One region of the Actinoplanes sp. NPDC051537 genome, then DNA from elsewhere that is predicted to be linked to it. Evidence: riboswitches for the same ligand, from Rfam matches in the RefSeq annotation. Region 1 holds a riboswitch; each other region holds the start of a gene.

Evidence for each region. Region 1 has a riboswitch for cyclic di-AMP ahead of ACZ6TB_RS34975 (coiled-coil domain-containing protein). Riboswitches for the same ligand answer to the same signal wherever they lie in the genome.
Region 2: it holds a riboswitch for cyclic di-AMP, as region 1 does, so the genes downstream of both, ACZ6TB_RS26725 (C40 family peptidase) here and ACZ6TB_RS34975 (coiled-coil domain-containing protein) in region 1, are expected to answer to the same signal.
Region 3: it holds a riboswitch for cyclic di-AMP, as region 1 does, so the genes downstream of both, ACZ6TB_RS20430 (C40 family peptidase) here and ACZ6TB_RS34975 (coiled-coil domain-containing protein) in region 1, are expected to answer to the same signal.
Region 4: it holds a riboswitch for cyclic di-AMP, as region 1 does, so the genes downstream of both, ACZ6TB_RS07255 (C40 family peptidase) here and ACZ6TB_RS34975 (coiled-coil domain-containing protein) in region 1, are expected to answer to the same signal.

Annotation. Positions count from the first base shown of each region.
Region 1 covers NZ_JBVJIU010000016.1:216,049-221,191, reverse strand. The annotation lists gene ACZ6TB_RS34995 (Atu4866 domain-containing protein) at 1-223, opposite strand, end outside; gene ACZ6TB_RS34990 (TetR/AcrR family transcriptional regulator) at 374-973, opposite strand; gene ACZ6TB_RS34985 (ABC transporter permease) at 1,155-2,051, shown strand; gene ACZ6TB_RS34980 (ABC transporter ATP-binding protein) at 2,044-2,820, shown strand; gene ACZ6TB_RS34975 (coiled-coil domain-containing protein) at 2,843-3,847, opposite strand; cyclic di-AMP (ydaO/yuaA leader) riboswitch at 3,851-3,986, opposite strand; cyclic di-AMP (ydaO/yuaA leader) riboswitch at 4,196-4,332, shown strand; gene ACZ6TB_RS34970 (coiled-coil domain-containing protein) at 4,342-5,143, shown strand, end outside.
Region 2 covers NZ_JBVJIU010000011.1:90,376-95,518, forward strand. The annotation lists gene ACZ6TB_RS26710 (TVP38/TMEM64 family protein) at 1-14, opposite strand, end outside; gene ACZ6TB_RS26715 (type 1 glutamine amidotransferase) at 55-768, opposite strand; gene ACZ6TB_RS26720 (MurT ligase domain-containing protein) at 758-1,981, opposite strand; cyclic di-AMP (ydaO/yuaA leader) riboswitch at 2,412-2,543, shown strand; gene ACZ6TB_RS26725 (C40 family peptidase) at 2,550-3,362, shown strand; gene leuS (leucine--tRNA ligase) at 3,428-5,143, opposite strand, start outside.
Region 3 covers NZ_JBVJIU010000008.1:31,938-37,080, reverse strand. The annotation lists gene ACZ6TB_RS20440 (SDR family NAD(P)-dependent oxidoreductase) at 1-403, opposite strand, end outside; gene ACZ6TB_RS20435 (sigma-70 family RNA polymerase sigma factor) at 971-1,975, shown strand; gene ACZ6TB_RS20430 (C40 family peptidase) at 2,043-3,014, opposite strand; cyclic di-AMP (ydaO/yuaA leader) riboswitch at 3,029-3,179, opposite strand; gene ACZ6TB_RS20425 (DUF3817 domain-containing protein) at 3,346-3,663, opposite strand; gene ACZ6TB_RS20420 (hypothetical protein) at 3,674-4,081, opposite strand; gene ACZ6TB_RS20415 (DUF6158 family protein) at 4,109-4,384, shown strand; gene ACZ6TB_RS20410 (hypothetical protein) at 4,642-4,812, shown strand; gene ACZ6TB_RS20405 (ANTAR domain-containing protein) at 5,044-5,143, shown strand, end outside.
Region 4 covers NZ_JBVJIU010000003.1:69,550-74,692, reverse strand. The annotation lists gene ACZ6TB_RS07260 (XdhC family protein) at 84-1,154, shown strand; cyclic di-AMP (ydaO/yuaA leader) riboswitch at 1,300-1,447, shown strand; gene ACZ6TB_RS07255 (C40 family peptidase) at 1,454-1,960, shown strand; gene ACZ6TB_RS07250 (Pr6Pr family membrane protein) at 2,042-2,734, opposite strand; gene ACZ6TB_RS07245 (DEAD/DEAH box helicase) at 2,731-5,143, opposite strand, start outside.

The DNA.
Region 1 (5,143 bases):
CGTCGATGGTGTAGGTGCCGTGAGCGTGGCGCCTGCGGCCGGCGACCTGCCCGTCGTACGTACCGTCGTCGAAGATGTCGAGCCGGACCGCGCCGTCCTGGCTCAGCCAGGCACCCACCGGCGCCGTGGTCCGCACCCGCGGGCGCGCGATCCGCAGGGACTCGGCGGGACGGCCGCCCATGAGGCGCTTGAACAGAGCGGCATCGACGTGGGGGGAACGCATGGCAGCTCCTCAAAAGCGAATCAGAAGCGAGTCAAAAGCGAGTCAGAAGCGAATCGGAAGCGAATCAAAGGCGCGTCAAAGGCAACCAGCGATGAAGATCGGCAGCAAGGAACGGGCCCGGAGTGCAACCGGGGTGCGGATGGGGTGCGTTCAGCTCGACGCGCGCAGGCCGGCGGTGACCGCGGCGATCATCTTCTCGAGGTAGTCGTCCCCGAGCGGGGTACGCGCGACCGCGAGCCGCCAGTACAGCGGCCCGAGAATCAGGTCGATCGCCACATCGGGGTCGGTGCCCGAGGGCAGCTCGCCGCGCGCCACGGCCTGGCCGATCAGCTTGTCGCCGACCGCCTGCTGGTGCGTGCGCAGCGCCTTCTGGAGGGTCTCGGCGATCTGCGGGTTCCGCGAGGCCTCGGCCATCAGGTCCGGGATGATCTGCGAGGCGATCCGGTGCTGGAGTGCCCGGCTTACGATCATCATGAGCAGCTGAAGATCACCTTCGAAGCTGCCGGTGTCCGGAAGGGGTACGCTTCGCCCCGCAACGTCGGAGACAATCTCGAGGACCATCTCGAGCTTGTTGCTCCATCGCCGGTAGACCGCGGTCTTACCGACGCCGGCGCGGCGGGCCACGGCCTCGATGGAGAGGCGGCCATATCCAACATCGGCCAGCTCCTGCATGACCGCGTTACGGATAGCCACGGTGATGTCGCCACGGAGCACGGCGGCCCCGGCTGGTGCTCGCTTAGCTGTCGCCACGTGTTCACTATACGCCAGGACGTAACGGTTGCGTTCCGCCGTTTGGTCGGTTAGATTCCTGGCACGTCGATACGAACCCGTTCCGTCGACAAACGGCTTGGCATGCTTGTCAGTTGTGTTCTCGCGGAAAGCACCAGGACCCGATTCCCCCGTCGGGCCGACGAGATCGGAGCACCACCCCATGGCTCAGACGACCGTCGTCGAGTCCTACGCCGGGCCCTCCGCCAAGGAGCTGGCCCGCAAACACGGACTAGGCGCCGCCGGACGGCTTCCCAGCCTGTCGGAATACACCCGGCAGCTCTGGGCCTACCGGCACTTCATCTGGGAGTTCGCGAGCGCCAAGGTCTCGGCCGCGCTGGGCAACACCCGGCTGGGCATGATCTGGCAGGTTCTGACCCCGCTGTTCAACGCCGGCGTTTACTACGTGATCTTCGGCGTGCTCCTGAACACCAAGCACGGCGTGACGAACTTCATCCCGTACCTGTGCACCGGTGTTTTCATCTTTGGCTACACCCAGTCCGTGGTGCAGGCCGGCGTTCAGGCGGTGAGCGGCAACCTCGGGCTGATCCGGGCCCTGCATTTCCCGCGGGCGAGCCTGCCGATCTCGATCGCCCTGGTCGAGGCGCGCAACATGATCGCCTCGATGGCCGTGCTCATCGCGATCGTGCTGTTCACGGGCGAGCCGATCACGATCGAGTGGCTGCTGATCCTGCCGGCCCTGATCCTTCAGACGATCTTCAACACCGGCTTCGCGATGTTCGTCGGCCGGCTCGGCTCCAAGCTGCACGACCTGCGCCAGCTGATCCCGTTCATCATGCGGGTCTGGATGTACGGGTCGGCCGTGCTCTACCCGGTGACCCAGTTCACCGAGCACCTGCACGGCTGGAAGCTGGCCCTGGTCCAGGCGAACCCGCTGCTCGTGTTCATCGAGCTCATGCGGCACGCGCTGATGGAGAACGTGGCGCTCGCCGGGTCGCCGCAGCGGCTCTGGACCCAGGCGTTCATCTGGGCGCTCGTGGTCGGCATCGGCGGGTACGCGTACTTCTGGCGTGGAGAGAAGGGTTACGGCCGTGGCTGACGAAGATCGCATCCCCACCGTCATCGCCGAGAACGCGCACATCATCTACCGCATCCACGGCTCGGTCTCGGCCGCGCAGAACTCGCCGCTGAGCAGCTTCAAGCGGCTGGTCACCCGCACCAAGAGCGCGGCGGTCCGCGAGGTGCACGCGGTCAAGGGCGCCAGCTTCGTCGCGTACAAGGGCGAGGCCATCGGCCTGATCGGCACGAACGGCTCGGGCAAGTCGACGCTGCTGCGGGCGATCGCCGGCCTGCTCCCGGTCGAGACCGGCGGCGCGATCTACGCGGCCGGCCAGCCCTCGCTGCTCGGCGTGAACGCGGCGCTGATGAACGACCTGTCCGGCGAGCGCAACGTGACGCTCGGCTGCCTGGCCATGGGCATGACCCCGGCCGAGGTCAAGGCCCAGGTCAACGACATCATCGAGTTCTCCGGCATCAACGAGCGGGGCGACTTCAGCTCGCTGCCGATGCGCACCTACTCGTCCGGCATGGGCGCCCGGCTGCGCTTCGCGATCGCCGCGGCCAAGAAGCACGACGTACTGCTCATCGACGAGGCGCTGGCCACCGGCGACGCGAAGTTCCGCAAGCGCAGCGAGCAGCGGGTTCGCGATCTGCGGGCCGAGGCCGGCACGGTCTTCCTGGTCAGCCACAGCGAGCAGTCGATCCGGGACACCTGCGAGCGCAGCATCTGGCTCGAGAGCGGCGTGATCAAGGCCGACGGCCCGACCGACGACGTGATGAAGGAGTACGAGGCCTTCGTGAAGAAGTAAGGCCCCGTACTCCCATAAATCCCTAAATCACCGACAGGTGTACGTGGTTCGTGTGATCGCTGGACGGATCGCCGTTGCCACCGCTGTACGCCTTCCAGCCGCTCGACGGTAGCCAGATCCGCCGGAACCAGATGACGTAGAGCACACCCAGCTTGCTGGAATTGTTGATGAAGTAGTTGGCCAGGTTGTTCCCGTACGTCTTGCTGGCGCCGGTCGCCACTCCGCCGAACCCGCCCTTGTCGGCCGCGAAGTCGCAGGCCCGGCCCTTGGGATGCTCGCCGCTGTTCTGCTCGCGCCAGCAGTGCACGTAGTGCGTGAACCCATCGGCCTGGGCCTGCCGCATCGCGAAGAGCAGGCGCTGGGTGATGCGGCCACCGCTGGTCGGGTCGTCCACCATGCCGCTGCCGCCCGAGAACGAGGACGCCGACTTGCTGCTGCCGCCGTCGCTGGGCTGCGGGTCGTCCTGCCCGGCGTTGGCCGCCTTCAGCGCGCTCTCGGCCTGAACCTTGCGCTTGGCCATCACGTTGACCTGCTTCTGCTGGTCACGAATGGTGGCGTCGATCGCCAGCTTGGCCTTGGCCTGCTCGTCACGGTTGGCCCGCAGGTCGGAGAGCGCCGCTTGCTGCTTGACCGCCACCGTCTCGAGCGTCTCGGCCCGGTCCAGGAAGCCGGCGCCCGAGCTGGCGGTGAGCAGCGCGCTCATCGGCCCGAGGCGACCGGACTTGTAGGCCTCCGTGACGATCTGGTCGACCGTCGCCTGAAGGGGAGCGACCTCGACGTCCAGCTGCTTGATCCGGGCGGTGAGCTGGGCCTGCTGGGTTTTCGAGGCGGCGAGCGCGTCCCGGGCCACGAGGTAGCCCTTGGAGGCCGCCTCGAGCTGCTGGATCAGCGTCTTGGAGCCGCCCTCGCCGTCGTCTCCGCTGTCGCCCGGCGCCGCGGCGGCCGGGGCCGCGAACGCGAGCCCGGCGACGGCCATCAGCAGGGCGAGCGTTGCCGCTAATCGGCGGCGGACAGTTTTGTGCCGCACACTCTTTCCTTCCGTCGGCCGCCGACCGAGTTAGCTGACGGGTTCGGGACGGAAGTTCCCTACCGCTCGCGCGGATTCACCCCAGGAGGAAACGTTTGGTTCCCCGGCTCGCCTCGCGGCGATTAGGCGGCGATCCCCGGCCGGGGATCGGGAACGACGATACCCAGAAGATCGATTGATCGACAGTTCTCGTACCGTATGCGATTGATTGATGACCATGGGTCACGTCATGACGGAAAGTGTTTGCCCGCTCACTGCATTCATCGATTATTGGACCCTGATGCGTTCCCGACTCTCGGGTAAACTCACCGACGGCTCTGCCGCCGAAGGCGCCGCCCCCGAGGCGCCGGCAGACCACCGCCTAATCGCCGCGAGGCGAGCCGGGGAACCAAACGTTCCTCAATGGGGTGAATCCGCGAGAGCGGTAGGGATCGCTTCCGTCCCGAACCCGTCAGCTAACCCGGTCGGCGGTTAACCGGAAGGAACCTGGCTGGATGACCGTACGAACCCGCCGGTGGCTCACGCTTGCCCTGGCGCCGCTCGTGGCTGTCTCGTTCCTGGCGGCGGCTCCGGCCGCCCCCGCGAGCGCCGACCCCGACACCTCCTCAGGGACGTCGGCGACTCCCGACGAGGGCGATGACGACATCGAGGCGAACGCGACGCTCAACGACGTGCTCGAGTCCTCGAACCGCAAGTACGTGCAGGCGAAGGCCGCGGTGACGAAGTCGACAGCGGCCCAGAAGCTGCTGGCCGTCCAGATCAACCTGGCCGAGGCCAAGCGCAACACGCTGATCCCCGAGGTCAACGCGATCGCCTCGCAGCAGTACCAGACCGGCCACCTCGGCGCCGCGAGCTTCCTGCTCGGCAGCCAGGGGTCGAGCGACTTCCTGAAGAAGGCGGTCTCCCTCGAGGAGATCAATACGCTGCACGACCGGAAGCTGCACGAGCTCAACGCGGCGATCGACGAGGTCAACAGCAAGAAGGCCGCGCTCGACGCCGAGGTGAAGGCGCAGAAGACGAGCCTGCTCGTGATGCAGAAGCAGAAGGACTCGGCCGAGAAGGCGCTGACGCTGGTCGGCGGGACGAGCCTCACCGGCGGCTTCGTCGACGCGGTGTCGAAGACCGCGGCGCCCGCCCCGCGTAACGCCGATGGCGGTTTCTCCCCGGAGAAATGCACCGTCAACGATCCCACCACCGACGGTTGCATCACCGCGCGTACATTGCACCTCTACCAAGAGGTGAAGAAGGCGGGCTTCAATCGCTTCGTCGGCTGTCACCGCAACGGCGGGCCGTTCG
Region 2 (5,143 bases), on a different contig from region 1:
AGGGTGTCAGTCATGCAGGCGTACCGCCAACCTTGTCGTCGGTTCCATGATCGGTCATGCGCTCGCCGCGGCGAGCCTTTCGGCGCGAAGCCGGTCCGTCCAGGTGTCGTCAACGGGAGGAAGACTATCCGCGCCGATCGCCCAACGCAGTAGCAGATCGGCTATAGCTGGGTTGCGAGCCAGCGCGGGCCCATGGGAGTACGTGCCCAGGATCTTCCCGTGCCATGCGCCCTCGGTCTGCCCGTCGTTGCCGATGCCGGCCGTGACCCGGGCCAGCGGCGAGACGCCGGGGCCCAGGTGGGTGCGGCCGCCGTGGTTCTCGAAGCCGGTGAGCGCCGGCAGCCCCAGCCGCGGGTCGATGTCGCCGCGGATCTCGCCCACGGCCCGGGTCTCGCCGCGGTCGGAGTGCAGGTCGAGCAGCCCGAGCCCGGGGCATTTCGCCCCTTTTGCGAAGAACGAGTGCCCGAACAGCTGGTAACCGGCGCAGATGGCCAGCACGGCGGCGCCCTGGTTGACGGCGCGGTGCACGCCGCCGTCGGCGATCAGGCGCTGCGAGGCGAGGGCCTGCGGCCCGTCCTCACCGCCGCCGATCAAATAGATGTCGGCGCTGGACGGCATCGGCTGGTCCGAGCGGATCTCGTAGGCCTCGACGGGGATGCCCCGCATCGCGGCCCGGCGCGCCAGGATGAGCATGTTGCCGCGGTCGCCGTACGTCGAGAGCAGGTCTGGATAGATCCAGACGATGCGCAGCGTGCTCTCAGTTGACACGGTCCAACTCCGCTCGAATGTCCTGGAACGCCGTGTAGTTGGCGATCACCTCGAGGCGACCGGGCGGAACCGACCGGATGACCTCGTCAAAACTATTCACGTGCCGGAAAGGCACTCCGTTCACCTCGAGACGAACGGCCAGGTCGTACGCGCGATCGCCGGTGATCAGCACGGGCCGGTCCCGCAGCGGCGAGAAGTCGACGTCGTACAGCCACGAGGTGTCGAGACCGTCGGGGTCCCGGGCGTTGACGGAGAGCAGCGTGGGGGCGAGCTCCGCCATGTCGAACGCCTCCAACCAGCTTGCCGGGTTTTTCGCCAGCAGCAAACGGACGTTTCGTCCGTCCCGGTCGACCTGCGCATAACGACCGGCGACGGACGACACAGTCGCGAGTCGCGGCAGAGCCTCTATCGGGCGCACCCCGAACTCGGCCGCCACCGCCAGGGCGGTCGCGGCGTTACCCAGGTTGACCTGCCCGGGGAGCTGGAGCTTGACGAGGTGCCAGTCGCCGCGCGGGTCGATGACACCCTCGTCCTCGACGTGCCACTGGGCCCGCGGGCGGCGCAACGGGCAGCCGGTGCACCACCAGTCGCCGCCGTTGCGCTCGATCGGGTGGCCGCTCTGCGGGCAGACGAAGGAGTCGTCGTGCCAGCGCTGGCCGGCGCTGAACCAGGTGACCTGCCCGCTGCTCCCCTCGGCGGCCCAGACCACCATCGGGTCGTCGGCGTTGGCGACCACGCGCACCTCGGGGTGGCCGGCGAGGGCGTCGCGCCACAGCTGCGCCATCATCGCCACCTCCTTGGCCCGGTCGAGCTGGTCGCGGGAGAGGTTGAGCAGCGCCACCACGCGCGGGCTGGTCGCGTCGATCACCCGGGCCAGGTAGTGCTCGTCGACCTCGAGGACCGCGAACGGCGTGGTGCCGGCCTTGGCGAGGGCCGAGGTGTGGCCGGTCGGCATGTTGGCGCCGAACGAGTTGGTGGCGACCCGGCCCAGCACCTCGAGCGCGGCCGCGGTGAGCCGCGTCGTGGTGGTCTTGCCGTTGGTGCCCGAGACCAGCGCGACCGCGCGGCCGGAGGCCAGGTGGGCGAGGAGATCTGGGTCGATCTTGAGGCCGATCCATCCGCCGATGACCGAGCCGTCGCCGCGTCCCGCGGCCCGAGAAAGCGCGGCCGCGGTCTTCGACACGCCGGTCGCGACCTTGGCCCGCAGGGGCATCTTGCCGTCCGTCACGGGAGCGAGGGTACCGGAGTCGGCTGTTACGTCGAGTTGCGGCGGACAAGAGGCGGACAGGACGAAACGAAATCGCCCTGACCTGGGGAAGCACTATTTATGTGTTCTGTTTCACCCGTAACCTTCGACAAGCCGTGATCCCCCCGGCACGACGCGTCACGGCATTTGTCTCGCGGACGTAACAAATTGGACAGCCACCAATGTGCCAACCACGGAGCGTGACGAAACCGCTCCCGCCGATCATGCGGAATTTCAGGTAGCAAGGTTCTGCCGATCCGAATGGAACGGCTCGCGACGATCCGGTTCACGCCGAGCCCTGCCCCGGGCCGATCGTCACGACCACCGAACTCGTACAACCACAAAGGCATACGGGGGCAGGGACGGGGGACCCACAGCTTCTCGAGAGAGACAGCCGGTCCGCTCCGCGCCACCCGCTCCGGTGGCGGGCAACGGGGCAACCTCGGGGTGAAGTCGGCCTCCACGGCGACCGGGCAACCTTCCCGCCCGAACCCGACAGCTAACCTCGCAGGCGTGCCGGAGGGATTTCCTTACCGTGCACGAGCACACCTCGAGCCGGCGTCGACGGCTGTCCGTCGGCACCGGTACTGCCGCGCTGTCCCTGGGACTCTGCCTCTGCGCAGGTCAGCTGATCTCGACGCCGGCGGCCAGCGCCGCCACGCCGGTGGCGGCGGTCCAGGCCGCGGCCAAGCCAAAGCCCACCAACCTGACCAACGTCAGTACCCGGACCCTCACTTCCGGCCAGCAGGTTCGCATCACCGTCCGGTACTACAACCCGAAGACGGGCAAGCGGATCACGTCCGGCAAGGTCCAGCTCCAGGGCAACCGGGGCGGCAAGTGGGCCGCAGTGGGCACCGTCCGGGTCGGCAAGAACGGCATCACCAACCTCTACACGCGGCCGAGCACCAGCGTGAACCTCCGCGCCGTCTTCTACGGGAACGGCTCGTACCAGGCGTACTGGGGCAGCTCGATCCGCATCACGGTGCGCAGCAACGCCGGGGCCAGGGTGCTGGCCGAGGCGAAGTCGCACACCGGCGCGCTGTACAAGTTCGCGGCCGCCGGGCCGAAGCGGTTCGACTGCTCCGGCTTCACCATGTACGTCTTCAAGAAGGCGGCCGGCAAGAGCCTGCCGCACAAGGCGAACTCGCAGCAGAGGTACGGCAAGGCCGTCGCCAAGAAGTCGGTCAAGGTCGGTGACCTGATCGTCTTCCGCTCGGGCTCGTACGGGTACCACGCCGGCATCTACGCCGGCAACGGCTACATGTACGACTCGCCGCACACCGGCGCGCGCGTCGGCAAGCACAAGATGTACGGCAGCAACTACGTCGTACGCCGTCTGGTCGCGTAACAAAAGGAACAAAGGCGAGACGAAAGGGCGCCGCGCGGTTCGCGCGGCGCCCTTTGCCATGGAGATCAGACGACGACGCTGACCAACCGGCCGGGCACCACGATCACCTTCTTGGGCGTGCGATCCCCGAGCGCCTCGGCCACCGCGGCCAGAGCTTCATCCCGTACGGAATCCTCGGAAGCCGAAGGGGAAACCGAGATCCGCCCCCGCACCTTGCCGTTGATCTGCACCGGATAGGTGATCGACTCGGCCTTCAGCTGCGCCGGGTCGGCGACCGGGAAGTCCGCGTAGGCCAGCGTGCCCGCGTGCCCCAGCTTGTTCCACAGCTCCTCGGCCAGGTGCGGCGCGAACGGCGACACCATCAGCACCAGCGGCTCGATCGCCTCCCGGGACGCGACCGGCAGCGGGGTCAGCGTGTTGGTCAGCTCGATCAGCTTGGCGATCGCGGTGTTGAACCGCAGCTCGTCCAGGTCTTCCCGGACGCCGGCGATGGTGCGGTGCAGGTGCTTGCGGACGGCCGGCTCCAGCGGCTCGTCGGAGACCCGCAGCGCGCCCGTCTCCTCGTCGACCACCAGGCGCCACACCCGCTGCAGGAACCGCTGCGAGCCGATCACGGCCCGGGTCTCCCACGGGCGCGAGACGTCCAGCGGGCCCATCGCCATCTCGTACACCCGGAACGTGTCGGCGCCGTACTGCTCGCACATCTCGTCGGGCGTGACGACATTCTTCAGCGATTTGCCCATCTTGCCGTATTCGCGGAAGACCTCCTGGGAGGAGTGGAAGTACTTGCCGTCCCGCTCGACGACCTCCTCGGCCGGCACGATCACGCCGCGCGCGTCGCGGAACGCGTACGCCTGGATGTAGCCCTGGTTGAACAGCTTCCGGAACGGCTCGAAGGACGAGACGTGGCCCAGGTCGTACAGGACCTTGTGCCAGAAGCGGGCGTACAGCAGGTGCAGCACCGCGTGCTCGACGCCACCCACGTACAGGTCGACGCCGCCGGAGTCGCCGTCGCGCGCCGGGCCCATCCAGTAGGCCTCGTTGTCGGGGTCGACCAGCGCCTTGTCGTTGCGCGGGTCCAGGTAGCGCAGCTCGTACCAGCAGGAGCCGGCCCACTGCGGCATGGTGTTGGTCTCCCGGATGTACGACTTCGGGCCGTCACCCAGGTCCAGCTCGACGTTGACCCAGTCCTTCTTGCGGGACAGCGGCGTCTCCGGCTCGCTGTTCGCGTCGTCGGGGTCGAAGGTGCGCGGCGAGAAGTCGTCCACATCGGGCAGCACGACCGGCAGCATCGCCTCGGGCAGCGCGACCGGCAGGCCGGTCTCGTCGTACACGATCGGGAACGGCTCGCCCCAGTACCGCTGCCGGCTGAACAGCCAGTCGCGCAGGCGGTAGGTGGTGGCGCCACGCCCGTGCCCGTGCTGTTCCAGCCACGCGATCATCGCGGCCTTCGCCTCGGTGACACCCTTCCCGTCCAGCCAGTCACTGTTGATCGCGGGGCCGTCGCCGGTGAAAGCACCTTCAAAATCAACAGGCGCTTCGACCGTACGGATGATGGGCAGTTCGAAGTTCTCCGCGAACTCCCAGTCGCGCTCGTCCTGACCGGGCACCGCCATGATCGCGCCGGTGCCGTAGCCGGCCAGCACGTAGTCGGCGACGAAGACGGGAACCCGCTGCTCGTTGACCGGATTGATGGCGTACGCCCCGGTGAAGACGCCGGTCTTGACCTTGGATTCCGTGCGCTCCTCGTCGGTCTTGGCCGCGGCCTGCGCCCGGTAGGC
Region 3 (5,143 bases), on a different contig from region 1:
AGACGCAGACGATGCCTCCGCCGCCGGCCGCGATCAGCCGGGGCAGGGCCGCGGCCGTCACCAGATAGGTCGGGCGGAGGTTGAGCGCGAGCAGCCGTTCGAAATCCGTGAAAGGGGTGTCGGCCACGAGACCGCTACCGGCGTACGCCCCGGCGAGATTGACCACCGCCCGCAGCGGCGCCCCGGATTCGGCCGCGGCGACGGCGATGGCGGCAGTGACGTCGGTCTCATTCGAGAGGTCGGCCTCGATCGCGATCGCGCCCTTCGGCGGGCCCGAGGAGCCTGGCCGCACGGGCGCCACGACGCGCCAGCCGCCGGCCACGAAGGCCTCCACCGTGGCCCGGCCGAGCCCGCCCGCGCCGCCCGTGACGAATACCGTGCGCCCGTTGTCCATGGGGATCATGCTGCCCGCTCATCCGCCGCGGACGGTGTGGTTTTCGTCACGGTCGCCGCAGGATGATCTGGTGATCGCCTTTCGTTGACGAAAGGGCCGTCACCTGCATGGGCGTCACCCTTGCGGGCGAGTTGAACTGCGGCTCCGCGTGCCGCATTGTGGCAGGTGTCCCGTTCGGTCCGGCCTAACGGGATCTTTTCGATGAGGCTTTTGTTTCAAGCCGGTCGCGAACCTGTCGATGCTGCACGTGAACCCGGGAAGCCGAGTGGCCGTACTGGGTAGTGACGAGTGTCCCATGGTCAGTGGTGATGCCCGTCGCTGCGACGGATGAGGGGCCGATGGTGTCATTGAGGCTAGCGACGGGTATGCGTCTTGGTACGCGACCGACGCGCCGGCAGCGGCACGCGAATGCCGCGACGAGAGCCCTCCTCAGGAACATCGCACGCGGCTCTCAGCAATCACCCAGGCATTCGTGACACTTTCGACCCACCAGCCGGAATCAGTGCGACCAGTCATTTGTTGTGTAGATGCCAGTAACCGCAATGAACGTACTGCGGGCGTTACGGGGAGGAACTGATGAACACAGGGTTTGCCCGTAACGGGGTAAGAAGTGAACGCAATGAGGGGACCGTGGGCAACGTGGAGAAGAACACCGTGATGCGGACCGACCAGGTCGCCGAGGAGCGAGACCTGGTCGGCGTCTATCTGCACGAGATCTCCCGGACGCCTCTGCTGAGCGCGGCCGAGGAAGTCGACCTTTCCAAGCAGATCGAGGCGGGCCTGTACGCGGAGTTCCTGCTCGACGAGGGTGAGATGCCTCGCGGCGTGAGCCGTGAAGAGCTCGAGCGGATCGTCCACGAGGGTCAGCGGGCGAAGGATCTGTTCATCCGGGCCAACCTGCGACTCGTCGTGTCGATCGCGCGGCGCTACGTGCGATCCGGCATGCCGATGCTCGACCTGATCCAGGAGGGCAACACCGGCCTGGTCCGCGCCGTCGAGAAGTTCGACTACGAGCGCGGCTACAAGTTCTCGACGTACGCGACGTGGTGGGTGCGCCAGGCGATCAGCCGGGCCATCGCCCAGCAGGAGCGCACCGTGCGACTCCCCGTGCACCTGGTCGAGGACGTCAACCGGATGCGTAACGTCACCCGCCAGCTCGTCCGCGAGCTCGGCGCCGACCCCGAGCCCGACCAGATCGCGGCGGCGCTCGGTGTGACCGTGGAGCGGGTCAACGAGCTCACCCGCTGGGCTCAGGACACCGTCTCGCTCGACACCCCCGTCGGCGACGACGGCGACACCAACCTCGGCGACCTGGTCGCCGACAGCGACGCCCCCTCCCCGGAGGAGATCGTGCTGACCGCTCTCGAGCGGCAGCGCATCGAGGGCCTGCTCAACCACCTCGACGACCGGTCGGCCGGCATCATGCGGGCGCGGTACGGCCTCGAGGACGGCCGGGAGCACTCGCTGACCGAGGTGGCGTCGCGCTTCTCGCTCAGCCGGGAGCGCATCCGTCAGCTCGAGATCCAGGCGCTCGGCCGGCTGCGTGAGCTGGCTCGGGCCGAGGGCCTCCAGGCCGCCTGACCCCCCCGACGAGACGCGAAAGGCCGGTACCCCCTCGGGTACCGGCCTTCTTGATGTCCGCGTTCGGTTACTTCACCCGGCCGTAGCCGTACGGGGTCATGATGTTGATCGTCCGCTTCTTGATCGGCTCGCCCTCGCGGGACGCGTCGATGATCATGCCGCCGCCGACGTACAGGCCGACGTGGCCGAGGCTGCGATAGAACACCAGGTCGCCCGGTTGCAGCTGGGACTTGGTGATGCGGGCCGTGGCGCTGTACTGCGCGGCCGCGTTGTGCGGCAGCGACTTACCGGCCTTGGCCCAGGCGGCCATGGTCAGGCCCGAGCAGTCGAAGGTGTTGGGCCCGGAGTCGCCGTACCCGTAGTACGCCGGCTTGTTCGCCTGCACGTACGCGAAGTCGACCGCGATGCCCGCCGAGCCGGAGATGTTCGGCGCCTTGCCCGCGGCGCCCGAGACGCCGGTCTCGGTCGCGCTGCCGAACGCCTGCTCTCGCATGGCGCGCAGCTTCTTGATGTTGCTCTCGATCGTCTTCTTGCGCGTCGCCATCGCCTTGAGCTGCGCCTGCTGCTTGGCCTGCGTCGTCTTCAGCGCGGCCTGCCGCTCGGCGAAGGTCTGCGTGGTCTGCGCGTAGTCGTCGATGTCGCGCTGGTTCGACCGGCTGATCATGTCGAGGTAGCTCATCCGGTCGATCAGGCTGCTCTGGTCGCCGCCGAGCAGCGCGGTCATCGGACCGACCCGGCCCTGCATGTACGCGGTGGAGGCGACCGACTGGACCTGGGCCTCGGCGACCACCATCTTCGCCTTGGCCGGAGCGATCGACGCGGCCAGCTTCTTCTGGTCGTCGCCGGTCTTCTTCAGGTCGATGTTGAGCTTGTTGTACGACTCGGTGATGTCCTCGAGTTGGTTCGAGGCGGTCTCGATCTGCTTCTTGAGCTCGCTCTCGGACGGCGCCGCGTGTGCCGAGGTCGCCAGGGACCCGGTCAGCGCGATCGCCATGGCCGCGACCGCGAGAGACCGCAGGCTGGTGCGGGGGGTTGGCACCGGTTGCTAGACCTTTCTTCCGCTTGTGCCACCTACCGGGTTAGCTGACGGATTCGGGCGGAAGAAGGCCCTACCGCTGGAACAGCGGATTCACCCCAGGAACGCGGTTCCCCGGTTCGGCCGAGACGTGGGGGGCACGTCGCGCCGATTCGGCGGCGTTGGCCGGCGCCACCCGAGGGAAGTGGCTGCGGACCGAACCAACCGCATTAACTTATCGATGCGCGAAACAAAATCAAGGTCTCTGCGCGGGATTTAAGGTAAACGCCAGATATGCACCAATGATCCCGATAACGCATTGTCATTCGGCGAAGACTCGGCGTTATTCCGGCCGTCAAACGGGACTTTTCGCCAGCTCCGCGGGAACCCACGCGTTGGTGACCTTACGCTCGGCCCAGAACGAGAGGAAGGGGATCGTTCCGGCGGCCATGACGAGGAGCATCCGCAGGAACGGCCAGCCCGCCCGGCGCGCCAGATCGAACGTCAGCACCAGGTAGACCATGAAGAGGAAGCCGTGGGCCGGGCCGACGATCGCGACGACCGTGTCGTTGTCACCGAGATACTTCAGCGGCATGCCGACCAGCACGAGCGTGAGCAGGCAGACGCCGACGATCCACGCGATGATCCGGTAACGGATGAGGGCTCCCTGCACGATCCACTTCCTATTTCTTCGGCGAGTTTCCGGGGTAGTCCGTCGCCCGGGCGCCCGGGTGGGCCGCCAGCCAGGCGAGGTAGTCGTTGTACGCCTCCAGCTCCGGGTCGTCCTCGGCGGGTGGCGCCGCGACGGCGACCCGGACCGGCCGGCCGGCGGTGACCGGCGAGCCCGGGGGCCGCACCGGTGCATCCTCCTCGGGTGGCCGCGCCGGGCGCCGGGCGAGCTGCACCTCGCGCACCCAGAGGAAGGCGAAGAAGGCCGCGAAGACCGGCCACTCGAAGGTGTAGCCCCAGCTGAGCGTGTTGCCACCGCTGGCCCGGCTGAACTGCCACCAGCCCAGCCCGAGGCAGCCCACCACGGCGGCGAGCGCGAGGACGTGCCGGGCGATCCACGCCGGCGTCCACAGCCCCTTCATGCCCACGAGCGTACCGGCGGGTGTTTGATCGCCGTCCGCACGGGCAACGCTCCCTTACCGGCCCGACCAGCGGAGGTAGCGATGCTCGACAACGAGATCGGCGTGGACCCCGCCACGCTCGCGGACGACGACCTGTTCCGGGAGCTGACCAGTCTCTACCGCGCGCGCCTGGAGACGCTGCGGCACGGCCCCGACGCGGCCCTGGACAACCACTTCCGGCGCACGGCCGACCTGGAGACCGAGTACATGGCTCGCCACCCCGGCCGCGAGGTGGACCCGTCCCGCCTGACCCAGGCCTTCTGACCGCGACCGGAAGTGACTCAGGTCACAATCGCTCACGGAATCGGGCCGGGCGACCGACGGTTGAGAATAGATGTCGGTGTGTCCAGTGTCCCCGGGCCTCACCACTAATGCCTTCACGGAATACCGTTCGGCTGGAGCCGTGTCGTGCCACTCGCCGAGAGGCGACATGCACACCGACATCTCTTGCGCGGCCCCCGGGTTCTCCCGGGGGCCGCGCGGTGTTTCACGGCCCTTCGGGGCGGGGTACTTCGTCGATCATGACTGAGGACCGCATCGAGCAACGCGCCGCCGAACTGCTCCCCGAAGAGCGCGCGGCCGGCAGCGCCGACCCGCAGGCGCAGGCTGAGGCGATCCTCGCGGAGTCCGACGAGCGCGAGGACGACCCGGAGCCGCGGGAGAACCGGACCTCGGACGACACCACCCGGTAGGGGCATCGAACTTCCGTGTCTGTCGATGGTCATGGCATAGTGCCGGGCGTGTCTGCCCTGAATCGCCGGATTTCTGCCCCCAAACGTGGGCCCGCGCGCGTGCTGAGTCGTCTCACGCGTGCGCGTCGGCCGCGTCCGGCGGCTCTCAGCGACTCGGCTCCGCCGACTGATAGTCCAGGCTTGGGTAGCGACATGGCTCCGCCGACTGATAGTCCAGGCTTGGGTAGCGAAATGGTCGAACTGGCGGGACTGCTGCACGAGGTGTCGGTGCGCCTGCTCGGCGCGGAGAGCTTCGGCGCGGCGCTGGAGCGCCTCGCGTCGTTCGCGGTGG
Region 4 (5,143 bases), on a different contig from region 1:
ATCCGGATCAATGTCAACAGCGACCTAAGGGATCTCTTAACTCGGCGTTGACGATCGCGGCGCCGATCGCGGAAGGTACGGCCGTGCGGGACATCGTGGACGGACTGATCGCGTGGCGGGCCGAGGGCATCGCGTTCGCGGTGGCCACGGTCGTGCGCACGTGGAACTCGGCCCCGCGGCAGCCCGGCTCGGCGATGGCCGTCAACGAGCACGGCGAGGTCCTCGGCAGCGTCTCCGGCGGCTGCGTCGAGGGGGCGGTCTACGCGGCCGCCGAGGAGGTCATCGAGACCAAGAAGGCGCAGCAGCACACGTACGGGGTGAGCGACGGCGACGCCTTCGAGGTCGGTCTCACCTGCGGCGGCACCATCGAGCTGCTCGTCCAGCCCTCGGTCGCGCTCACCGACCTCGACGACGTGCTGGCCGCCCTCGCGTCCGGCCGCCCGGTCGCCACCGTCTCGATGACCGACAACCAGCTCGTGATCTGGCCCGACAAGGTCGTCGGCACGCTCGGCGACCCCGGCCTCGACCGCGCCGCCGAGCAGCAGGCCGCCGGCATGCTCTCGGCCGGCGCCACCGGCACGGTCCACCTCGGTTCGCACGGCGAGCAGCGCCTCGAGGACATCGAGGTCTTCGTGCAGACGTTCCTGCCCCCGCCCCGGATGATCGTCTTCGGCGCCATCGACTTCGCCGGCGCGGTCGCCCGGATCGGCGGCTTCCTGGGCTACCACGTCACCGTCTGCGACGCCCGTCCCGTCTTCGCCACCCGCAAGCGGTTCCCGAGCGCGGACGAGCTGATCGTCCAGTGGCCACACCACTATCTGGAGTCCACGTCGGTCGACGAGCGGACCGTGCTCTGTGTCCTGACTCACGATCCCAAGTTCGACGTGCCGCTCCTCGAGGTCGCGTTGCGCACGCCCGCGCGCTACATCGGCGTGATGGGCAGCCGCCGCACCCATTCCGACCGGCTGCGCCGACTGCGCGAGGCGGGCGTGTCCGAGACCCAGTTGGCCCGGTTGTCCGCTCCGATCGGTCTCGACCTCGGCGCGCGCACCCCCGAGGAGACGGCCGTCGCGATCGCGGCGGAGATCATCGCGACCGCCTGGGGCGGGTCCGGTCTGCCCCTCACCGGCCTCGACGCCCCGATTCACGGGTAGCCATCCGGTAGCGGCTGCTCGTTTTGCTGCCGGATCCCGTTTCCCGGCCCGATCGATTCTTGCGCTGCCACCGCGCGTTCTCGCCGGTGGCCGCCACCCGCCGCGGGGACGCCGAGTCCCGCCCACCGCGCGGCGGTCCATGACCTGTCTCCGATCGGAAACTTCAGTGGGCGGGAGCGGGGAACCCGATTGCGCCGGCCATCGCGCCGGCTTGGGGTGAGGTCGCATCGCGCGACGGGCCGCCTTCAGGCCCAACCCGACAGCTAACCTCGCAGGCGGTTGAAGGACCAGGATCCTCCGTGCTCTCTGCTGTCCGTTCCACGGTTGTCGCTGCCCTGATCGCCCTTCTCGCCGCTTTCGTGGCTTTCGAGGCCACTCCCGCCGCGGCCGCTCCGGCCTCTCCGGCCGCCTCCGCCCGGTATTCGTCCGCCGCGGCCGCCCGCCTCCTTCAGGAGCGCGGCGCGCGCGTGGTGGCCGCGGCCCGCTCCCAGCACGGCAAGCCCTACCGCCACGGCTCCGCCGGCCCGCGAGCGTTCGACTGCTCGGGCCTGACCACCTACGCCTACCGCGCGGTCCACATCAAGCTCCCCCGCACCGCGAACGCCCAGTACCACGCCGCCCACCCGGTCAGCCGCGCCACGGCCCGCCCCGGCGACCTGGTCTTCTGGGTCACCGGCCGGCACGCCTACCACGTGGCCGTCTACGCCGGCGGGGGCCTGGTCTGGCACGCCCCCAAGCCCGGCGACAAGGTGCGCCTCGCGAAGATCTGGAGCCCGCGCGAGGTCCGCTTCGGCCGCGTCGGCTAGCTCTCCGCCTCGCCCAGTTCTCCGCTTCGCCCAGCTCTCCGCTTCGCCCAGCTTTCCGCGTCGCCCAGCTCTCCGCGTCGCCTAGCTTTCCGCGTCGACGGTCTCGGGCCGGCGCCGGGTTTCGTCCGATTCCACCGGCGCCGGGCCGCGACCCCGGGACATCGACCGGTCGAGGCCGACCACGAGCGCGCCCAGCACCCCGAACATCACGCCCAGCTGCAGGAACTGGAGACCCACCCAGCCGTACCCGTGCCCGGTGGGATCGAGGAAGAAATACGGGTAGCGCACCGACGCCGCCGGGAACAGGCCGCCGCGTACCTCGATCATCAGTCCGTAGCCCAGCGGGTAGGCGATCCACAGCGGAATGTCGCGCCAGTGCACCCGGCGGCGCGGCCCGAACGCCACCCAGTCGGCCAGCACCAGCACCGGGACCACGTAGTGCACGAGGAACAGCGACCAGTTGGTCAGCGCGGTCGCCGGGTCGTCCGCGGTCAGCCCCGGCAACGGGTTCGCCCCGTGGTTGAGCAGGAAATGCGAGACCAGGCCGGTGATCAGGATCCACAGCGTGACCGCGCCGCGCCACCGCGGCGCCGGCGGCTCGACCGTAGCCCGCTTGACCATCCAGTAGAGCGCGCCGGTGAAGTAGGCCAGCGTGATCAGGTTGCTCTGCGCCGTGTAGTGGATGACCCGGTGATCGCCGAGCAGCAGCCCGGCCGCGCCGCACCCGGCGATGACCGCACGCAGCCCGAACTGCGGCGTGCGGTAGACCGTCACAGCTCGCCCTGGTAGGCCAGCACGCCCCGGTTGACCGCGCCGATGGCCTTGCGGGCCGCGGCCCGCACGCTCTCGGAGGCGGCCGGCGCCTCCTTGACCTGGCCGAGCAGGTCGAGCACCTGCCGCGCCCAGCGCACGAAGTCACCGGCCGGCATGTCGGCGTCGTAGTTGTGCCCGCTCGCCAGCACCCGGGCCAGCGGCTCGCCGCGCGCCCAGCGGTACATCGGCCAGACGAAGCCGGGGTCGGGCTCGCGGGTGAGCTGAAGCCCGTGGTCGGCCTCGTCGGTGGCGATCTCACCCCACAGCTTGGTGCACGCGTCGACGGCGGAGGTGACCGCGCCCTTCGGCACCGAGGCCCGGTCGTCGCCCTCGCGGCGCGACTCGTAGAGCACCATGGACACCGCGGCGGCCAGCTCATCGGGCTGGAGGCCGTCCCAGACGCCCTGGCGCAGGCACTCGGCGACCAGCAGGTCGGCCTCGGACCAGATGCGGCCCAGCATGCGGCCGGTCTCGGTGACCTCGCCGTCCGGCGAGAGGTAGCCGCGGCCGCGCAGGACCGCGCACACCTGGTCGAACGTGCGGGCCAGCGAACCCGTACGCCCGGCCACCTTGTCGCGCAGGGCGTCGGTGTCGCGCTGCAGCCGGTGGCGCCGCTCGGCCCACCGCGCGTGCTCCTCCCGCTCGGGGCAGGCGTGGCACGGGTGCTGCCGCATCCGCACCTTGAGCAGCGCGATCTCGGCATCCTCGCCGGTGTTGCCGCCTCCTCGCCGGCCGCGCCGGCCGCCACCATGACGATCGAGGCCGGTGGCGGAGACCTGGGCGGCGAGGTCGCGGCGGGCGGCGGGCGAGCGGTGATTGAAGTGCTTCGGTACGCGGATGCGCTCCAGCACCTCGACCTCGGCCGGGAAGTCGGCGGGGCTGACCCGGCCGGCCCACCGATCCTGGGTCAGCACCAGCGGCCGCGGCTCGCCGAACCCGCCCGTCGGCGCCTCCAGCACGACGGCCAGCCCGGCCCGGCGGCCCTGCGGCACCCGGATGACGTCGCCGACCCGCAGCCGCTCCAGCGAGGACACCGCCGCGGCCCGGCGCTGGTTGGCCCCCTGCCGGGCGAGCGCCTTCTCCCGGTCGGCGATGGCGACCCGGATGGCGAAGTACTCGTCGAAGTCGCCGTGGTGGCACGCGGCGTCCTGCCCGTACGTCTCCATGGTGTCGACGTTGCGCTGCACCTGTCGCGCCAGCCCGACCACCGACCGGTCGGCCTGGAACTGCGCGAACGAGGACTCCAGCAGGTCGTGCGCCTGGTCGGCGCCGACCGAGCCGACCAGGTTGACCGCCATGTTGTACGACGGGCGGAACGACGACCGGAGCGGGTAGGTGCGCGTGGACGCGAGCCCCGCGACGTGCCGCGGGTCGACCTCGGGGCTCCAGAGCACGACCGCATGGCCCTCGACGTCGATGCCACGGCGCCCGGCCCGGCCGGTGAGCTGCGTGTACTCCCCCGGGGTGAGGTCGACGTGGGCCTCGCCGTTGAACTTGACCAGCCGCTCGAGCACCACGCAGCGGGCCGGCATGTTGATGCCCAGCGCCAGGGTCTCGGTCGCGAAGACCGCCTTGACCAGGCCCTGGACGAAGCACTCCTCGACGGCCTCCTTGAACGCGGGCAGCATGCCGGCGTGGTGGGCCGCGACGCCCCGCTCGAGCCCGTCCAGCCACTCCCAGTAGCCCAGCACGGACAGGTCTTCCCGCGGGATGCCGGCGACCTTGGCGTCGGCGATGCGGCGGATCTCGGCGCGCTCGCCGGAGTCGGTGAGCCGCAGCCCCGCGCCCAGGCACTGCTGCACGGCGGCGTCGCAGCCGGCCCGGCTGAAGATGAACAGGATCGCCGGGAGCAGCCCGCCCCGCTCGAGCCGGTCGACCACCTCGGCCCGCGGCGGCGGCTGCCATCGCCGGCCCCGCCCACCGCGGCTGCCCGGCCCGTACGACCGGTCGGTGAGCTCGAGCCGGCGCTCCATCTCGCGCGTGTAGCGCAGCAGCTCGGGGTGCACGTCGTGTTTGCGGGCCGCGTCGGCGTCGTGGAACAGGTCGAACATGCGCCGGCTGACCAGCATGTGCTGCCAGAGCGGGACCGGCCGGTGCTCGCTGACCACCACCTCGGTCTCGCCACGCACGGTGACCAGCCAGTCGGCGAACTCCTCGTAGTTACTGACCGTCGCCGACAGCGAGACCAGGGTCACCGACGCCGGGAGGTGGATGATCACCTCCTCCCAGACCGCGCCGCGGAACCGGTCGGCCAGGTAGTGCACCTCGTCCATCACCACGTACGCCAGGCCCTTGAGGCTTCTGGAACCGGCATAGAGCATGTTGCGCAGCACCTCGGTGGTCATCACCACCACCGGCGCATCGCCGTTG